DNA from 2 places in the Sanguibacteroides justesenii genome. Region 2 is predicted to be linked to the other one. Evidence: riboswitches for the same ligand, from Rfam matches in the RefSeq annotation. Region 2 holds a riboswitch; the other holds the start of a gene.
What was found. A riboswitch is a leader RNA that binds a small molecule or an ion and turns the genes downstream of it on or off. The one in region 2 is predicted to bind cobalamin.

Region 1: linked by a shared signal. The riboswitch ahead of DMB45_RS04545 (TonB-dependent receptor) and the one ahead of DMB45_RS05055 (PepSY domain-containing protein) in region 2 are both predicted to bind cobalamin.

Annotation. Positions count from the first base shown of each region.
Region 1 is NZ_QJPL01000002.1:373,041-381,150, forward strand. It holds gene DMB45_RS04545 (TonB-dependent receptor) at 1-1,308, opposite strand, end outside; cobalamin riboswitch at 1,487-1,689, opposite strand; gene DMB45_RS04550 (MarC family protein) at 1,894-2,487, opposite strand; gene DMB45_RS04555 (phosphoglycerate kinase) at 2,586-3,779, opposite strand; gene DMB45_RS04560 (nucleoside deaminase) at 3,959-4,396, shown strand; gene ruvB (Holliday junction branch migration DNA helicase RuvB) at 4,510-5,532, shown strand; gene DMB45_RS04570 (sensor histidine kinase) at 5,613-7,151, shown strand; gene rprY (response regulator transcription factor RprY) at 7,213-7,902, shown strand; gene rpiB (ribose 5-phosphate isomerase B) at 7,958-8,110, opposite strand, start outside.
Region 2 is NZ_QJPL01000002.1:487,230-495,339, reverse strand. It holds gene DMB45_RS05065 (hypothetical protein) at 1-1,975, shown strand, start outside; gene DMB45_RS05060 (TonB-dependent receptor) at 2,218-4,596, opposite strand; cobalamin riboswitch at 4,703-4,899, opposite strand; cobalamin riboswitch at 4,983-5,204, shown strand; gene DMB45_RS05055 (PepSY domain-containing protein) at 5,373-6,845, shown strand; gene DMB45_RS05050 (histidine phosphatase family protein) at 6,904-7,422, shown strand; gene DMB45_RS05045 (cob(I)yrinic acid a,c-diamide adenosyltransferase) at 7,450-8,019, shown strand.

The sequences.
Region 1 (8,110 bases), 110 kb from region 2:
ATTCAGGGTGGGCATCCTGAATATTCGTTTGTAAAATGCCCTGAAATTCAAATCTTTTTCCTCCCAGGGTTGCCAGGAAAGGACAATGGTGGGGGTATACTTTTGTTTACTGTCTGCAGCTGCATTTGTAACGCGAGTTTTATCATTGACGAAGGTACCCAGTAGACTTGCCTGTATGTTCAAACGCTGGAAATTAATAGCCGTAGCCAGTGCGATTAAGCCCGTGTAACGGGTAGGATAGACAAAATCGACGAGGTCTGCATTCAATTTATTCCATTGGAAATCGGCAGATAAATTTAGATTCCATCCGGGAAGAACGTTGAACAGGTTGGCGGAAGAAAGATATACCTCTTGTTGGCGATAGTGGTTGTTTACATACATCGTAGAAGCGTCCAAGCGGGGATCGGAAAGATAATGCAGGTAATCGTAAGCGTATTTGCCGTTGATAAGCATGCTGTAACGGTTGAAGTACTTTTTAAAGGAGCCTTGTAGAAAAAAATTGGAATCCCATTGTCGATCCTGATTTTTAAATTTCCCGGGCTCTTCACGTACCGAGGCTCCGGGATATCCTCTTTCCGAATGATAGAAATAAGTTTTTGCTTTCCATTCTCCCTCTTTGAGCTTGCCGAAAAGACCGTATTCTGCTCGAATGGCGTATACATCCCCGTTCTTACGTATTTCAGTGGTATCGTAACCGTTTTTCTTCCGGTAACTGAATTTGTATTTTCCGTTGGTATACATGTATTCTGCGCTTAATGAACCGTCGATATTTTTACCGAGTCGGTTTTCCAGCAGAAAGGAGGGATTGGCCAACCCGAAGGAACCGGTCTTAAAGGTAAATTTGGCATTGTATTTTTTCTCCGGATTGAATCGGGGGATCCTGGAGACCATATAAATGGATCCGGCTGAACCGAAGTCTTTGGCCGATTGGAAAATGGCGCTTCGTTGTCCGTTGTATAATGAAATGGACTCCATATTGTCCAACGAAAAACGTCCTAAATCGATAATTCCGTTTTGGGCATTTCCCAACTCGATCCCGTCATAGAAAACTCCGACGTGTTGAGTACCCATACTCCGGATATTAACGGTTTTCAACCCTCCGATTCCCCCGTAATCTTTAATTTGTACTCCGGAAAAATAGCGTAAAGCATCAGCGACAGAGTGGACGCTTAATTTTTGTAAAGTAGCTCCGGATAAAATTTGGACGGGAATGATCTCTTTTTGTATCTGCTTGGCGGAAACAACGGCTTCCTTTATATGATACATTTTAGTTGTGTCCTGCTGTTGGGCATAAATTCCCGGTGTCATCAACAACCATAAATTCAGAGCTATAAGATGCGAATAATTCATTTTTAGCTGTCATTAAAGTAATAAACAGCCTTCTGGAGAATATCCTGCGGTACAAATAACGAAGTTACTCTTTTGTCGTAAAGAATAAATCGGATAATGTTCACGTTTATATCCAAGCTCTACTCCCAGAAAGCTTCAGATTATAACGATATTGGCAGGTCTTCTGACTTACTCCGTTTTCAAACGCCCTTCCCATTTCGTGTCGAAACAGTGGATGTGAGTATTGTTCGAAAATTTCGGTGGAGCTTACAGCAGCGGGTCTGTTCAGGATTCTCACCTGATTCCCTTTTCACCACCTTCCGTAAAACGAAAGGTGACACCAAAATCGATTGTTTAATCGGGTGCAAAATTAGATAGTATTTAGTAATAAACAAATAAAATGTGCAATTAAAAATTCGATTTCGAAAATACAGGAATATTGCCTGTCTGAATAAAGGCTGTTACAATGATGGATAGGTATGGTAGAATAATGTACTTACAGTCGATTCACTGAAAGATGGGAGCATTATCGGACAATCGTCCGGGGAAGATAACAATGGTTAATCAGGAAAAGGAGTTAAGTAGGCTTGTCAAGTTGGTCGTGAATAATTTGACGGCCATAGCCAATAATATGATACCGAAAAATTTACGTAATACGTACACTCCTCCTTTTCCGATCAAACGTTCCACCAAAGAGACGTTTTTTAATACGATATAAACTACTGCCATGTTTAAAATAATGGCTATGATGATGTTAACGACATGACATTCCGCACGGAGAGATAAGGTCGTCGTGAGAGCTCCAGCTCCCGCAACCAAAGGAAAGACCACGGGAACGATGGTTGCGGAACCTCCCGGACCATTATTGCGGAAAACCTCGATATTAAAAGTCATTTCGATCGCTAATACAAAAAGTACCAAAGCTCCGGCTATGGCGAAGGAAGAGATATCGATATTGAATAGTTTTAATAGGGCGTCGCCGGCAAAGAGAAACGTGATAAAAATAGCTAAAGAAATTCCGGTTGCTTTTTCCGCATTGACCTTATTCCCGCTACTATTTAGATTCATGATTATAGGAGCGGAACCGGTGATATCGATCACGGCAAACAATACCATAAAGGCCGTAAAAATCTCTTTAATACTAAAATTTAATTCCATGTCGCAAAAATATAAAAAAGCAACATATTAAAAAAGAACAAAAGGTATTGTCTGTAGAATAAATAAGACAATACCTTTTTGTATATGTGCTTCCTGTATTATTCTTCCCGGATAGCCGTGATTCCGGGGAGCTTTTTGCCCTCGATATATTCGAGCAATGCACCACCTCCCGTAGAGACGTAGCTGACTTTGTCGGCTAAACCGAATTGGTTGATGGCTGCGACCGAGTCTCCTCCGCCGATAAGCGAGAAGGCCCCTTTTTCGGTTGCTTTCACGATGGCTTCGGCGATGGCTTTTGTTCCTTCGGCAAATTTGGGGATCTCAAACACGCCTACGGGACCGTTCCAAAGAATGGTTTTTGAATTTTCGATGATTTTTGCAAATTCCTTTCGGGTTTCCGGGCCGATGTCCAAACCTTCCCAGCCGTCCGGGATATTCATGGGGTCTACAATTTGAGTGTGGGCGTCCTGACTGAAAGCGTCGGCGGCTAATGTTTGGTTGGAAAGCACTAAATTAACCCCCTTTTCTTTGGCGATTTTTAGGATATCGAGGGCTAAATCCAGTTTATCTTCTTCGCAAATCGAATTTCCGATATGACCACCCAATGCTTTTTTAAAAGTATAAGTCATACCACCGCCCAAAATCAGGTTATCCACCTTGTCCATCAGATTCATGATGATATCGATTTTAGAGGATACTTTCGAACCTCCCATGATGGCTGTAAAAGGACGGGTCGGATTGTGCATTACTTTATCCACGCTTTCTAATTCTCCTTTCATGACATAACCGAAAAGTTTGTCGTTCGGGAAAAATTCGGCGATCACGGCAGTAGAGGCATGGGCCCGGTGGGCGGTTCCGAAGGCGTCGTTGATCCATACGTCTCCTAAAGAGGCCAGTTCTTTGGCAAATTGTTTGTCCCCTTTTTCTTCCTCTTTGTGGAAACGAAGGTTTTCCAATAGAAGTACTTCTCCCGGTTTTAAATCGGCTGCCATCTTTTGGGCTTGTTCTCCGACACAATCTTCCGCGAATTTAACAGGGGTATGCAATAACTCCTCTAAGTGCTTTTGAATGTGTTTCAAAGAAAACTTATCCTCCGGTCCGTTTTTCGGACGTCCCAAATGAGACATGAGAATAACAGAACCTCCTTTTTCCAATACTTTTTTTATCGTTGGAATGGCAGCCCGCATGCGGGTATCATCTGTAATTTCGAATTTGTCATTCATAGGTACGTTAAAGTCGACTCGAATTAACGCCCTTTTGTTTTTAAAATTGTAATTGTCAATCGTCTGCATATTATTTATGTTTAGATATATTCTTACGTAATTGTCATGATAAAGGTATGTATAAAATGAATTTAAACAAAGAAAAAAAGTGAAAAGGCTATCGGGGAGTCGGTTTGTCGGGAAATGAGAGAGAAAATTTGTAGGTCTCGAAAAAAATGCAGACTTTAGCTATTCATACGATACATCAGATGGATAAACATGAATTTTTTATGAAAAAGGCTTTGGAAGAAGCCTATATTGCTCAGTCGGAAGGGGAGATCCCCGTGGGAGCGATTGTTGTTTGCAAGGATAAAATTATTGCCAGGGCCCATAATCAAACCGAGAGATTGAATGATGTGACGGCTCATGCGGAAATGTTGGCGATTACATCGGCAACCGCTTCGTTAGGAGGAAAATATTTAAATGACTGTACGCTTTACGTGACGATGGAACCATGTACTATGTGCGGGGGGGCTTTAGCGTGGGCTCAGTTGGGAGAGTTAGTGTATGGAGCATCGGACCCGCACCGGGGATACGCAAGGCTGACTCCCCCTATACTTCACCCGAAGACCAAAGTGGTAGCCGGAGTGTTGGGCGAAGCATGCGCCGATTTACTGAAGGCATTTTTTGTTCGTAAACGTGATTAATTCTTTCCCGCATTGTATATGCGATGGAGTTTTTATACATTTGAGACTCGAAAAAGAAAACGACGAATCCTTTTAGGCTGGGATTCGGTTTTGAAACAGGTAAAAAAAAATAGATGGCTGGATTTGATATAAGAAGCGGGAATGTTCCTGAAAGTGAGAAAGAGTTGGAGAAGGCGTTACGCCCCTTGACCTTTCGTGATTTCCAGGGACAAAAAAAGATTGTGGATAATTTAGAGATTTTTGTACAGGCGGCCAAAATGAGAGACGAGTCGTTGGATCATGTCTTATTACATGGGCCTCCCGGGTTGGGAAAGACAACTTTATCTGCCATTATTGCCAATGAGTTGGGAGTAGGAATAAAGATTACCTCCGGACCGGTGCTGGATAAGCCGGGCGATTTAGCCGGCTTACTGACTAATTTGGAAACGAACGATGTCCTTTTTATTGACGAGATTCATCGGTTGAGCCCTATCGTGGAAGAGTATCTCTATTCGGCCATGGAGGATTTTAAAATCGATATTATGATCGATAAAGGACCGGCTGCCCGTTCCGTACAAATACAATTGAATCCTTTTACCTTGATAGGAGCCACTACCCGTAGCGGTTTACTGACGGCCCCTTTGCGTGCTCGCTTTGGTATTAACAGTCATTTGGAATATTACGACCTGGATATTTTGACGGGAATTATCGAACGTTCCGCTTCTATCCTGAACGTGAAGATAACAAGCCAGGCTTCGAAAGAGATTGCTTCGAGAAGCCGAGGGACACCCCGTATCGCGAATGCCCTGTTGAGGAGAGTACGCGATTTTGCGATGGTAAAAGGAAATGGTGTTATCGATCATGAGATCACTCAATATGCTCTTGAAGCTTTGAATATCGATAAATTCGGTTTGGATGAGATGGATAATAAAATTCTGCTGACCATTATCGATAAGTTTAAGGGAGGTCCTGTCGGATTGACAACCATAGCTACTGCCGTAAGTGAAGACCCCGGCACGTTAGAAGAGGTCTATGAACCTTTTCTGATTAAAGAGGGGTTTCTGAAAAGAACTCCCCGGGGACGCGAAGTGACGGATCTGGCCTATAAACACCTAAAAAAGGACCAGGTAAAGAATGATCAACCTACGCTTTTTTAGACAATTAGCCATGCAAACGTTATATGGTTAAATTGTGTTAATAGTAGGAAATGTTAAAATTGAATTGTTAAATTTGTGGTATGAGAAAACAACAGATTATCATATTGGGTGTTGTGTTTGGTCTCTCGTTATTTGGATTAATTCTGCTTCAGACAAGCTATTTTCAGACCGCCTTTGAAGTAAAAAAAGAGCAGTTTGATTATACCGTCAATAAAGTGATGGATGAGGTTGTTGATTATATCCGGGGAAAAGTGAAGATGAATCGCATTGCAGAGGGGAACAATCTGTTGAAAAGTTCAGAGGATGGTGTAGAAGATACTCGAATGTACGTGGATCCGAAGCGGAAAATCGCTTCTAAGAACGATCCTAATTTGATGTTTAGTTCTGTACTGAGTTTGATTGATGATGACTCGGATGTGCAGGATGTCAGTGATTTTGTAGGTCGTAAGGTAACCAAAGATAATTTATCGACCTCTCTTGCAAAATTGCAACAGCAGATTAAGGAACGTTTGGGAAAGGATTACGTGCTGGTCGTAGAGGAGGGGAATAAACCGGAACGAATGATAGAGGGCAGGATGGATGTGAATGATTTGTACGGTTTTATCGGAAATGCTCTGATCGATAACGGTATTCGTAGCTCGTTTGAGTTCGGGATAAAAGAGAATGGAAAGTTCGTGTTGGCCTCTAAAAACTTTTTAAGCCAACAGGATCGATATTGGGATAAGAGAATTTTCCCGGGTGAAAAAGGAGGAACGGTACTGTATTTGAGGTTTCCTGATTTGGCAGGAGATGCGGCGAGTTCTTTGTGGATGTTGTTACCCAGTATATTGATCACATTCGCTTTGTTGTTTTGTTCTGTATTCTGTTTAGTGGTTATTATTCGTCAGAAAAAACTATCGGTAATAAAGAATGACTTTATTAACAATATGACTCATGAATTTAAAACCCCGATAGCGACGATCTCTTTGGCTTCACAGATGTTGAAGGACGGAGCTGTAACGAATACGCCGGAAACCATTGACCGGGTCGCTACCATTATTCGGGACGAGAGTAAACGTTTGACTTATCAGGTGGAACGGGTATTGCAAACCGCTCTTTTTACGGAAACGAGGATGAAGTTAAAATTGAAAAAGATCAATATAAATGACATTATAGAAGATTTGTTACCTAAATTTATCTTGCGGGTGGAGGATAAAGGAGGTAAAATGTTCGGTCACCTGGAGGCTGAAAATGACGAAGTATTGGCCGATGAGGTTCATATAACGAACGTCATTTCTAATCTGGTTGACAATGCTATTAAGTATTGTATCCGGGCTCCGGAGATCTCAATCTATACGCGAAATAGGAATCATGAGATTGTTATTAGTGTGATTGATAATGGCATAGGAATTGCTAAGAAAGATCAAAAATTGATCTTTGAACGTTTTTATCGCGTGTCGACAGGAAATTTGCATGACGTGAAAGGTTTTGGGCTGGGCCTTTCGTACGTGAAAAAGATCGTGGAAGCACACGGAGGAAACATTGACGTGGAAAGTTCCCCGGATAAAGGGAGCTGTTTTGACATTATTTTACCATTAACATCAAAAAAACAAAAGGTAAAGAGAACCTTATTTTTCTAATTTCGTATATTTTTTCAGAGAATTTAAAACGATATAGAGAATTATTTAAAACAACATAGCTATGGATGAGAAAATTAAAATTTTATTAGCAGAGGATGACACAAACCTCGGCATGCTGCTTAAAGAGTATTTAAGAGCTAAAGGTTTTGACACCGTTTTATGCGAGGATGGAGAAGTCGCTTACGAGACTTTTTTAAATCAACCTTTCGATATTTGTATATTTGACGTGATGATGCCGAAGAAAGACGGTTTCACTTTGGCAAAAGACGTACGACAAATTAATAGCGAGATTCCAATCATTTTCTTGACGGCAAAAACGATGAAAGAAGATGTGTTGGAAGGATTCAAATTAGGAGCTGACGATTACATGAGTAAACCTTTCAGCATGGAAGAGTTGCTTTTGAGAATCGAGGCCGTATTGAGAAGATCGACCGGTCTGAAACCGGAAGATGAGCAAGAGATCTTTAAGATCGGTAAGTTGACGTTCAACTCTAAGAAGCAAACTTTGTTTGATGGAGAAGAGGAGCAAAAACTGACCACGAAAGAATCGGAATTACTTCGTTTGTTATGCTTGAATGTAAATAAAGTATTGGAGAGAAACTTTGCTTTGAAGAACATTTGGGCGGATGACAACTATTTCAATGCAAGAAGTATGGATGTTTATATCACCAAATTACGTAAACACTTGAAGAAAGATCCTTCTGTGGAAATTATCAATGTTCACGGAAAAGGATATAAATTGATCCTTTGATGTCTGATAAATGAATAAAACGGGTCTCGTTTTCGGGACCCGTTTTTTATGGTGTTTATTTTACCGGAATCTTATCTATTCTCCGTTGATGTCTTCCGCCTTCGAAGGCTGTCGATAAGAAGGTGTCGATCACGTTTTGAGCCTCTTCGTAGGCTATGAAACGAGCCGGAATACTGCAAACATTGGCATTGTTGTGTTGACGCGCCAA
Region 2 (8,110 bases):
GGATAAATACACTTTACTTATACCGCAAGTGATGTGGTATCCGACCGCGGTTCCTCCGGTCGAGTTACAGGCATCCAAGGAGACCGATTTCACGGATTACACCCTCCGCGTCAAAAACCCGGGCGAGATGACCGTCTTATCTCAAGGCAAACCGACGAGAGAGGGCGATAACGTCACGTTCAACAATTTACAAAACCTGACCGGGTTAACCCTCTGTATCGGGAATTACGAGAAAAGGGCGATCACGGTCGATTCCCTTACCGTCGAGTTTTACACCTACCCGGGAAACGATTTCTACCTGAAGTGTTTCGATGAATGGGAGGACCTGAAAAAAGACAATCCTGACCGGGAGAAAAATTTAAAAAAGGTATTTTATCAATGCAGAAATAAAATCGAACACGGCAAACCTACCCCTTACCCCTTTCACTATTTCAAGCTGGTCGAGGTTCCTTCGTCCTTTCTCAACAGAAGTCCGTTCAGCGATGGCATTCAACCGGAGATCGCACTTTTTCAGGAACGATGGTGCGAATGGGAGAATACACATCCCGGTACTTTTACTCCTTGCGAAGATTGGAGCATACAGAATTATATACTGGACTACCAGCTTCCCTTTTACCTGGACCAAATGCGCATAAATCGTATTTTCTCGGATTATACCAGCAGCATCACCTCCGACAGATATCAGGGGATAGACGCCATATTCAAACAAATAATCAACCCGAAAGTATCCAAGAAAGATATGAATCCCAAAACGATAAACCGTATTGCGAAAAAAGGATTGAAAGGGATCATGGCCGAAGAATACAGCGAGGAACAACGCCTCGTCATTTCTACAAAAGTTTCGCATTTATTAAGTTATCTCTCGACAATCACTACCTGGGACTCCCTAAACCGCTTCACGCGGGAATTTAACGAGCGTACCCGCTTCCGGGAAATTGACTTCGACTCGTTCTTCGAGGAATTCGAGCAACGTTTCGGGCAGGACATCAAGGCTTACATGGACGAGTGGTACACGAGTCGCCGGATTCCCCTGTTAACGATAAAAGATCTGTCCCGGAAAACGACAGAAAAGACACAAGTCATCGACTTTATGGTAAACAATTCCAGCGAAACGGACGGTATCGTCTCGATCATTAAGCTTGGTCAGTATGGTATCGGGGGACAGCCAATCGAAAACTGCCGGAATTACATCATCAAACCCGGAGAATACAAACGAATTGTCGTTCATGAAGACATCGAAGAAGAACTCCTGCTGACCACCAATTTCTCGGGTAATTTACCGAAAAACATTTCATTCAATAACAATGAATCCCCCTTATCAGGCCCCGTACCGAAAGAAGGAGTCACATTGATCGAGAGGAATCGATTCTCCCCCCCGGGAGAGATCATCGTCGACAACGAGGACGAGAGCTTCCAGCTGATCGATTCGGCAAACAATCGAAAACGATTAGCCGATCTGGTCAAAAAAGAAGACGCCCAAGAGTACACTTATTTAGAAAACTCGAAAGCCAACGCTTGGATTGTTACTTTATCGCAGGAATTCTACGGCAAACATATTCGTAGTGCTTTCACCAAAAAATCAGGCACGGGAAATTTCAAAGCAGTCTGGACAGCAAACCTCCCGGAAGCAGGGAAATACGAGATACTTATCCACCGACCCCGTATTGTTGACGCTTGTGACGGAAAACTATGTACAGCCGACCACCCGGGGATGAAAAACTACTATACCGTCTACACCCCCAAGGGAAAAGAGGAAATCATCATAGAAAACCGAGAAGAAACTTCAGACTGGCTACCGGTTACTTCCACCCTGTCGCCGGAAGAAGTCTGGGTATCCTTAGGCACGTTCACTTTACCGGCTGGAGAATCCCGTGTCGTATTGGACGACCGGGGGGCTTCCGTTACGAATAAAATATTCGGTGAATACCTTCAACTGATAATTGCCGATGCTGTCAAATGGGTACCAGTAAGATAATCAGAAACACTCATACCATACTACGAAACCTAAATCCGAGAACATTCACAACTTGTACAAACAAATAATGTTCCGTGCATCGAAATAGCCATTCCCTGTATACAACCGTATGGCCGTATACAGGGAATGGCTATCATCTAAATTACAATTGACGAATGTCAATTAGAAGATTCGAAAATACATACCTAAAAAGCTGAATAATTTTTTCGTCAAACAGCTCACTTAAAACCCCAAAATCCTATTTAAAACTTATAAGACACAGAAAGTTGATAGTTTCTCGGAGTACCCTGTACCGGACTGGATGATTCGAAATACTCCTTATTAAATATATTATTTACATTACATGCTAACGTAATATGACTCTTTATCGTATAAAATACGCCTCCATCCATCAACCAAAGAGAGGGATAATACAATCGGGAAGCTACATCCCGGAAAATTTTGTCCCGGAAGTTTCCACTCAAATGAAAGGACAAAGCCTTAAATATCCCCGTCGGAACAGTATAATCGGCAAACACATAGAAAGTAGTCCGAGGTACTCCTGTGGTACGCATGTTTTTCCCCGTCTGCTTATATTCGGGGAAAGCACTACTTTCCCGAATGGAGCGTATCCGATAATCCGACAAACATAAAGCCCCCCTCAAAGAAAGAGTAGGTAAAATCCGGGCCGTAACATCCATATCCAGTGTCTTCATATCGGCTCTACCTACCTGCGCATTAACCGTCATCTTAGTCACTTCCACGGTTCCATCCCCTTGCTCTTCTTCCACCTCACGGGTTCCCACGTTCGTAACCATATTGGTACGACGGATGTAAGAGAAATTTACGCTTGCATCCAACCACTCGTTAAAAGTATAACGAACTCCCGTCTCAAAAGAGTAATCCCGTTCGGGTTTGAAAATTTGATCCCCTTCCTTATCCGGATTAATCGAATTTCCGTTTTTATCCAAATAGATATTATTTACACGATATGTCGTCGTATTCGGAGTAAAGGCTGACCCGTGGGCAATATGAATCGATAATTCTGGACGGGGAAAATAAACAGCTCCCACATGCCAGGTAAAAGCTGAGGCATGAAAATTCGCCCATTTTCCCATATCTTTTTTATCGTAATCGAACGATTTCCCGTCGATCGTCGGAAAATTGGCCATCATTCTTCTCTTGTAAAAATCCATACGCCCGGAAGCCATGAATTTCCATTTATCATTCCATTCAAATACATCACGGAAATAGATACCGTTTGTATACCATTTTCTCAAGTAAATGGAAGATACATTCTGTATCCAGTACCCTTGTACAAGTTCCGGATTTTTCACGGACAACATCACATCGGTTCCCGGACCGTAGGTATCTCCGTTATCCCAACCGCAATATTGTCGCATATCAAATAACGACCAATTCCAACCGATAGCATAATGGTGTTTTGTAGAAGCTATTTCCGCATCGCCGGTTAACTCTAATGTGTTGTTATAAGTATCGTGACGCGGGAAAAAACCGCTCGCCCCGAAACGGCGCAAAGAATCTATATCCACATAAGTCGCTTCCCGAACCCCGTTCTTCTCCGTATAATATTTGTAATCCGCTCCTTCAAAGGGAGTTTTCGCACTTTTGTAAGAAAGACTTCCTACTCCGGAAGTCCGGTGATAGCTGTGATCAAAAGCAAAAACCTCCTTCAATTTCAAACCGTTCGTAAAGGTATAAACATAATCAAGTTTTATATTATACCCTTTCCGGCTATGCGAATCATTGGCAAAATCATTATAAACCTGCCCGAAATCGGCTGTTGGATGACGATCTCCCTTACGCATAACCACTTTATCGGTAGCCATATCCACCATATCCCCCGGCATATAAGGAGCAGCCCCCAATTCGACCGTATAATGGTCGTCTTCAAAACCAAAGGCGACATCAACTCTGCTCTTGCCTAAAGTAGCTCCCAATGTCGCTATTCCGGATAAACGCTGAGGAGACATACGACGCCAACCTCCCAAAGTAGCGTAATGCAAGTTAGCCATGTACTCTACCGGTCCGACCAATTTACCGCCGAATCCCAAACTTACCTTCTTTACATCCCACCTCTCATAACTGAAACGGGCATTCGCCAAAAATTCGGGAGAGGCTTTCTTACGCACAATATTGATAACACCTCCCATGGCTCCGTAACCGGCAAGGATGGCTGCAGGTCCGCGAAGCACTTCGATAGACTCCGCCGAAGCAAGATCCCCCAAAGGAAACGTGTTAATACTCTGCCGGTCATCCCGAATACCGTCCACCATTAAAACGGCCGGCATATTGGAGCCTCCGACGTAAAAACGTCTCCACAAACCGCCCTGGTTGCCCAGTCGGACGCCAGGCAGAAAACGAACGGCATCCACCCATTCGGTAATTCCTTTCCGTTCAAGCACTTTTGCAGACAATAGAGATACATTTAACGGAACGAATCTGAGAGGTACATTCAGTCCCATTAATTCCATTCTTTTCTTTTTTCCCAAGACCGTCGCTTCTTCAATATTAAAAATCGAATCCGTGATACTCTTTTTTTTCCTTTTGTCTTTATCTTCGGCCAAAAGAGAGCCGACACACACCAGTAACAATAATGTTAGTACAACAACTTTTTTCATAAAAACTATATATTAATAATGAATAAAGCATTATTAACATAGTTTAAGGGTACATGAGTAAAAAGTATAAATTTATCTTTCTCCTCTCGCTTTTGTTCCCGAAAGCTATGGTTTACGTGCTTTGGCAGGTCTTCTGACTTGTTCCGAATTTTGCCGCCTTCCCGGTTTCAACCAGTGACATTGAAGTACAAAATTCTTTTACAGGAACTTACAGCTGCGGGTACAGTTCCGGATTCACACCGGATTCCCTATTCTGTTTCACCTCAAGAAAAGAGGTATCGCACCAAAACGGCACAAAAGTAATACAAATTTCTTTATTAGAAACACTATTACCATTTTTTATTTCATGATATTTTTCCAGAAATAACATCATTTCAAAAAAAATTGTACATTTGCAGCGTTTTGGTGTTGTGTTATCATTCTAACTAACACACAAGAGGGAAACCGGTCAGAATCCGGTACAGTACCCGCTACTGTGATGCCCGCTTCTTCTGAAAAGAAGATATATGACGGATAAATTCTTACACCACTGTTCCAGCGAATACGAGGGAATGGGAAGGTATCTATCCGGGGCGAGTCAGGAGACCTACCGAAACCAATAGTTAACGCATATGCTCGGGGTTAAGGATAGCGTTACTGAAATGTTTTTCATCAAAAATGAAAGATTTTAACTATCAAGCCGTTATTGAATCGTTATCGAGCGATTCGATAAGAGTTCCGATGAATTCCTGGCGTGAAGTAAGCAACATATTTATAAAACTATAAACTAAAAAGATATGATTAAATTTTTTATTCACGTACACCGGATTCTCGGACTTTTACTCTGTATACTGTGTTTTTTATGGTGCATTTCCGGTATAGTATTGATATACCACTCCTTTCCCCGGGTAGGACCGGACAAAAGACTTCCTCGCCAGGAAGCCCTGGATACCTCTCGTCTACCCGCAATCAACGAGATACGGCAACGTTTACCCCAAAATGTACTCTCGAACAACTTTAATTTAAACAATCCCTTCGGCGAACCGGTTTTCCATTACGGCAGATGGCGTGAAGTAACCGATCTCTACGCCGACAGTACCTATATCCTCCCTTCTCCCATCTATTCCCTTTGCGAGGAGAGAGCCAAATACTGGTGTCCGGATCGTAACATCACCGAGGTCGATACACTCCGCAAATTAGAGGTATGGATTCCTTTCGGACAATTGAAAAAAGACCTGCCTATCTACAAATTCTATTTTGACGGACCGGAACATTACCAACTTTATATCTCTTCCCGTACCGGAAATATCCTACAGTTCTCTTCCCGGGAACAACGCTTTTGGGCCTGGATAGGAGCTATTCCCCATTGGTTATACATCACCTCTATTCGACAGGATATACAAAAATGGGATACTCTTTTGTATTGGAGTTGCTTACTCAGCCTTATCATGTGCATCAGTGGAATCTTTCTCGGAATCCGAGCCTACTGGCTAGCCCGCCGGAAAGGCTTTCTTCATTCTCCCTATACAAAGCCGTGGTTCCGCTGGCATCACATCACCGGTTTCTTTTTCGGTATCTTTATCTGTACTTGGCTATTCAGTGCATGGGCGCCCATATCACCCACCTTTTCCAATTTATTCAACAATAACAAAAAGGCAGGTAACGCGTTCAGAAGCCGTCCTTCCATCGCGGCTGCTCCTCCCATCGAAAAATATAATCTGGATTACCGGAAGGCTATTGCCGAAGTATCGAAAACACATGGTCCTGTAAAAGAGATTACCTGGAGTAATTACAACGATATACCACTTTACAAATTACGGACAGTGGAAAAAGAAATTATTCTGGATGCATCCGCCGACTCGATACGCCCTTTTCAAATCACCGAAGAGACGATCTACGCTGCCGTAAAGAAACTGACGGCCGATACGGTTCACTACACCATCGTCAAAATGGAAGAATACGATAACTATTACATCTCCCGTCGCAGAACTTTACCTCTACCTGTCTATAAAGTAACGTTGGATAATGAATCCGGAGATTGCTATTATTATAATTTGAAATCTTTTCAACCGCAACATTATGATAACAACGGACGTTGGAAACGCTGGGCCTTCCGGGGATTACACCGGTTGGATTTCAAATTTCTAATCGATCGTCCCGTATTATGGACAATCGTCATGTGGGGACTTTTGCTCGGATGTGCCTTTGTCTCCGTGAGCGGGATTGTTTTATCCGTAAAATACATCATCAGATTGGTAAAAAGACGATAGTAACAAAAACTTGAATTTGTTTATTACCTTCGCGGGAAAGAATCAAAGAAGAGATGCCATGATAGAACTCACTCTTACCCGTCATGGGGAAACGTTAGAAAATCAACAACATATTTTGCAAGGGCAACTCCCGGGCACCCTCTCCCCGTTAGGTATTGAACAAGCAAGAAAGTTAGCCGAGAAATTAAAAAATGAAAGAGTGGATGCCGTCGTATGCAGTGATCTGGCCAGAAGCTGGGAGACGGCCGAAGTAATCGCTTCATTTCACGAATTGGAGCCTGAAGCGACCCCCCTGCTCCGGGAAATGGACTGGGGCGTATACACGGGACAACAATTGGACGATGTAAATTGGAGCGATTTACCGGATAGTGTCGAATCGGTAGATGAACTGTTCAACCGGGCTGCCGCTTTCATTCGGTATTTAAAGACATATCACGAGGGAAAACGAATCGTCGCCGTAGGCCACGGAGCCTTTAACCGAGCCATCGCCACTTACCTGCAAGGAAAAAAAGCCATGGAGATGACCGAATTACCAATTATGGAAAATACGGCCTGCATTTTATTTCAGATTTTATAAACAAACATTCCATCGACACTTACAGACATGAAAATATACACCAAAGGAGGAGATAAAGGAACAACAGGAATACACGGGGGAAAACGGGTCGACAAGGACGATCCTCGCATCGAGGCCAACGGAACCCTGGACGAATTGAACTCTTGTATCGGACTTATCCGGGCCCAAATCGGAGAAAGGCACGAGTGGCAGGAGATGCTCCATTTCATTCAAAAATCCCTCATGACCGTTATGTCCCACGTGGCAACTCCTACCGCCTTACGTCCCCAAAATCCGAATCCGCTTCCCGAAGATTTAGATATTTGCTGCGAGCAAGAAATAGACCGATGGCAATCCGCCATCCGTCATCCCTCCTCACATTTTATTCTCCCAGGAGGAACACTCGTTTCCGCTCAATGTCATATGGCTCGCACCATCGCCCGACGAGCCGAAAGACGCTTATGGACATTAAACAAAGAAGAGGAGGTCACTCCGGTTATTCTTCGGTTTATCAATCGCTTATCGGATCTCTTTTTCACGCTGGCCCGCTATGAAATGGATTTACAAGGGACGGAAGAAGAACGTTGGCAATCTTTTCTATACAAGAAAAAATCTTAAACGACAATATTTGAAAAATTCATCTTACAAACTACCAAAATAAATTTGCACCGCGCTATATTTGCATCGTGTTAAGCTGGCAAGTGAAATT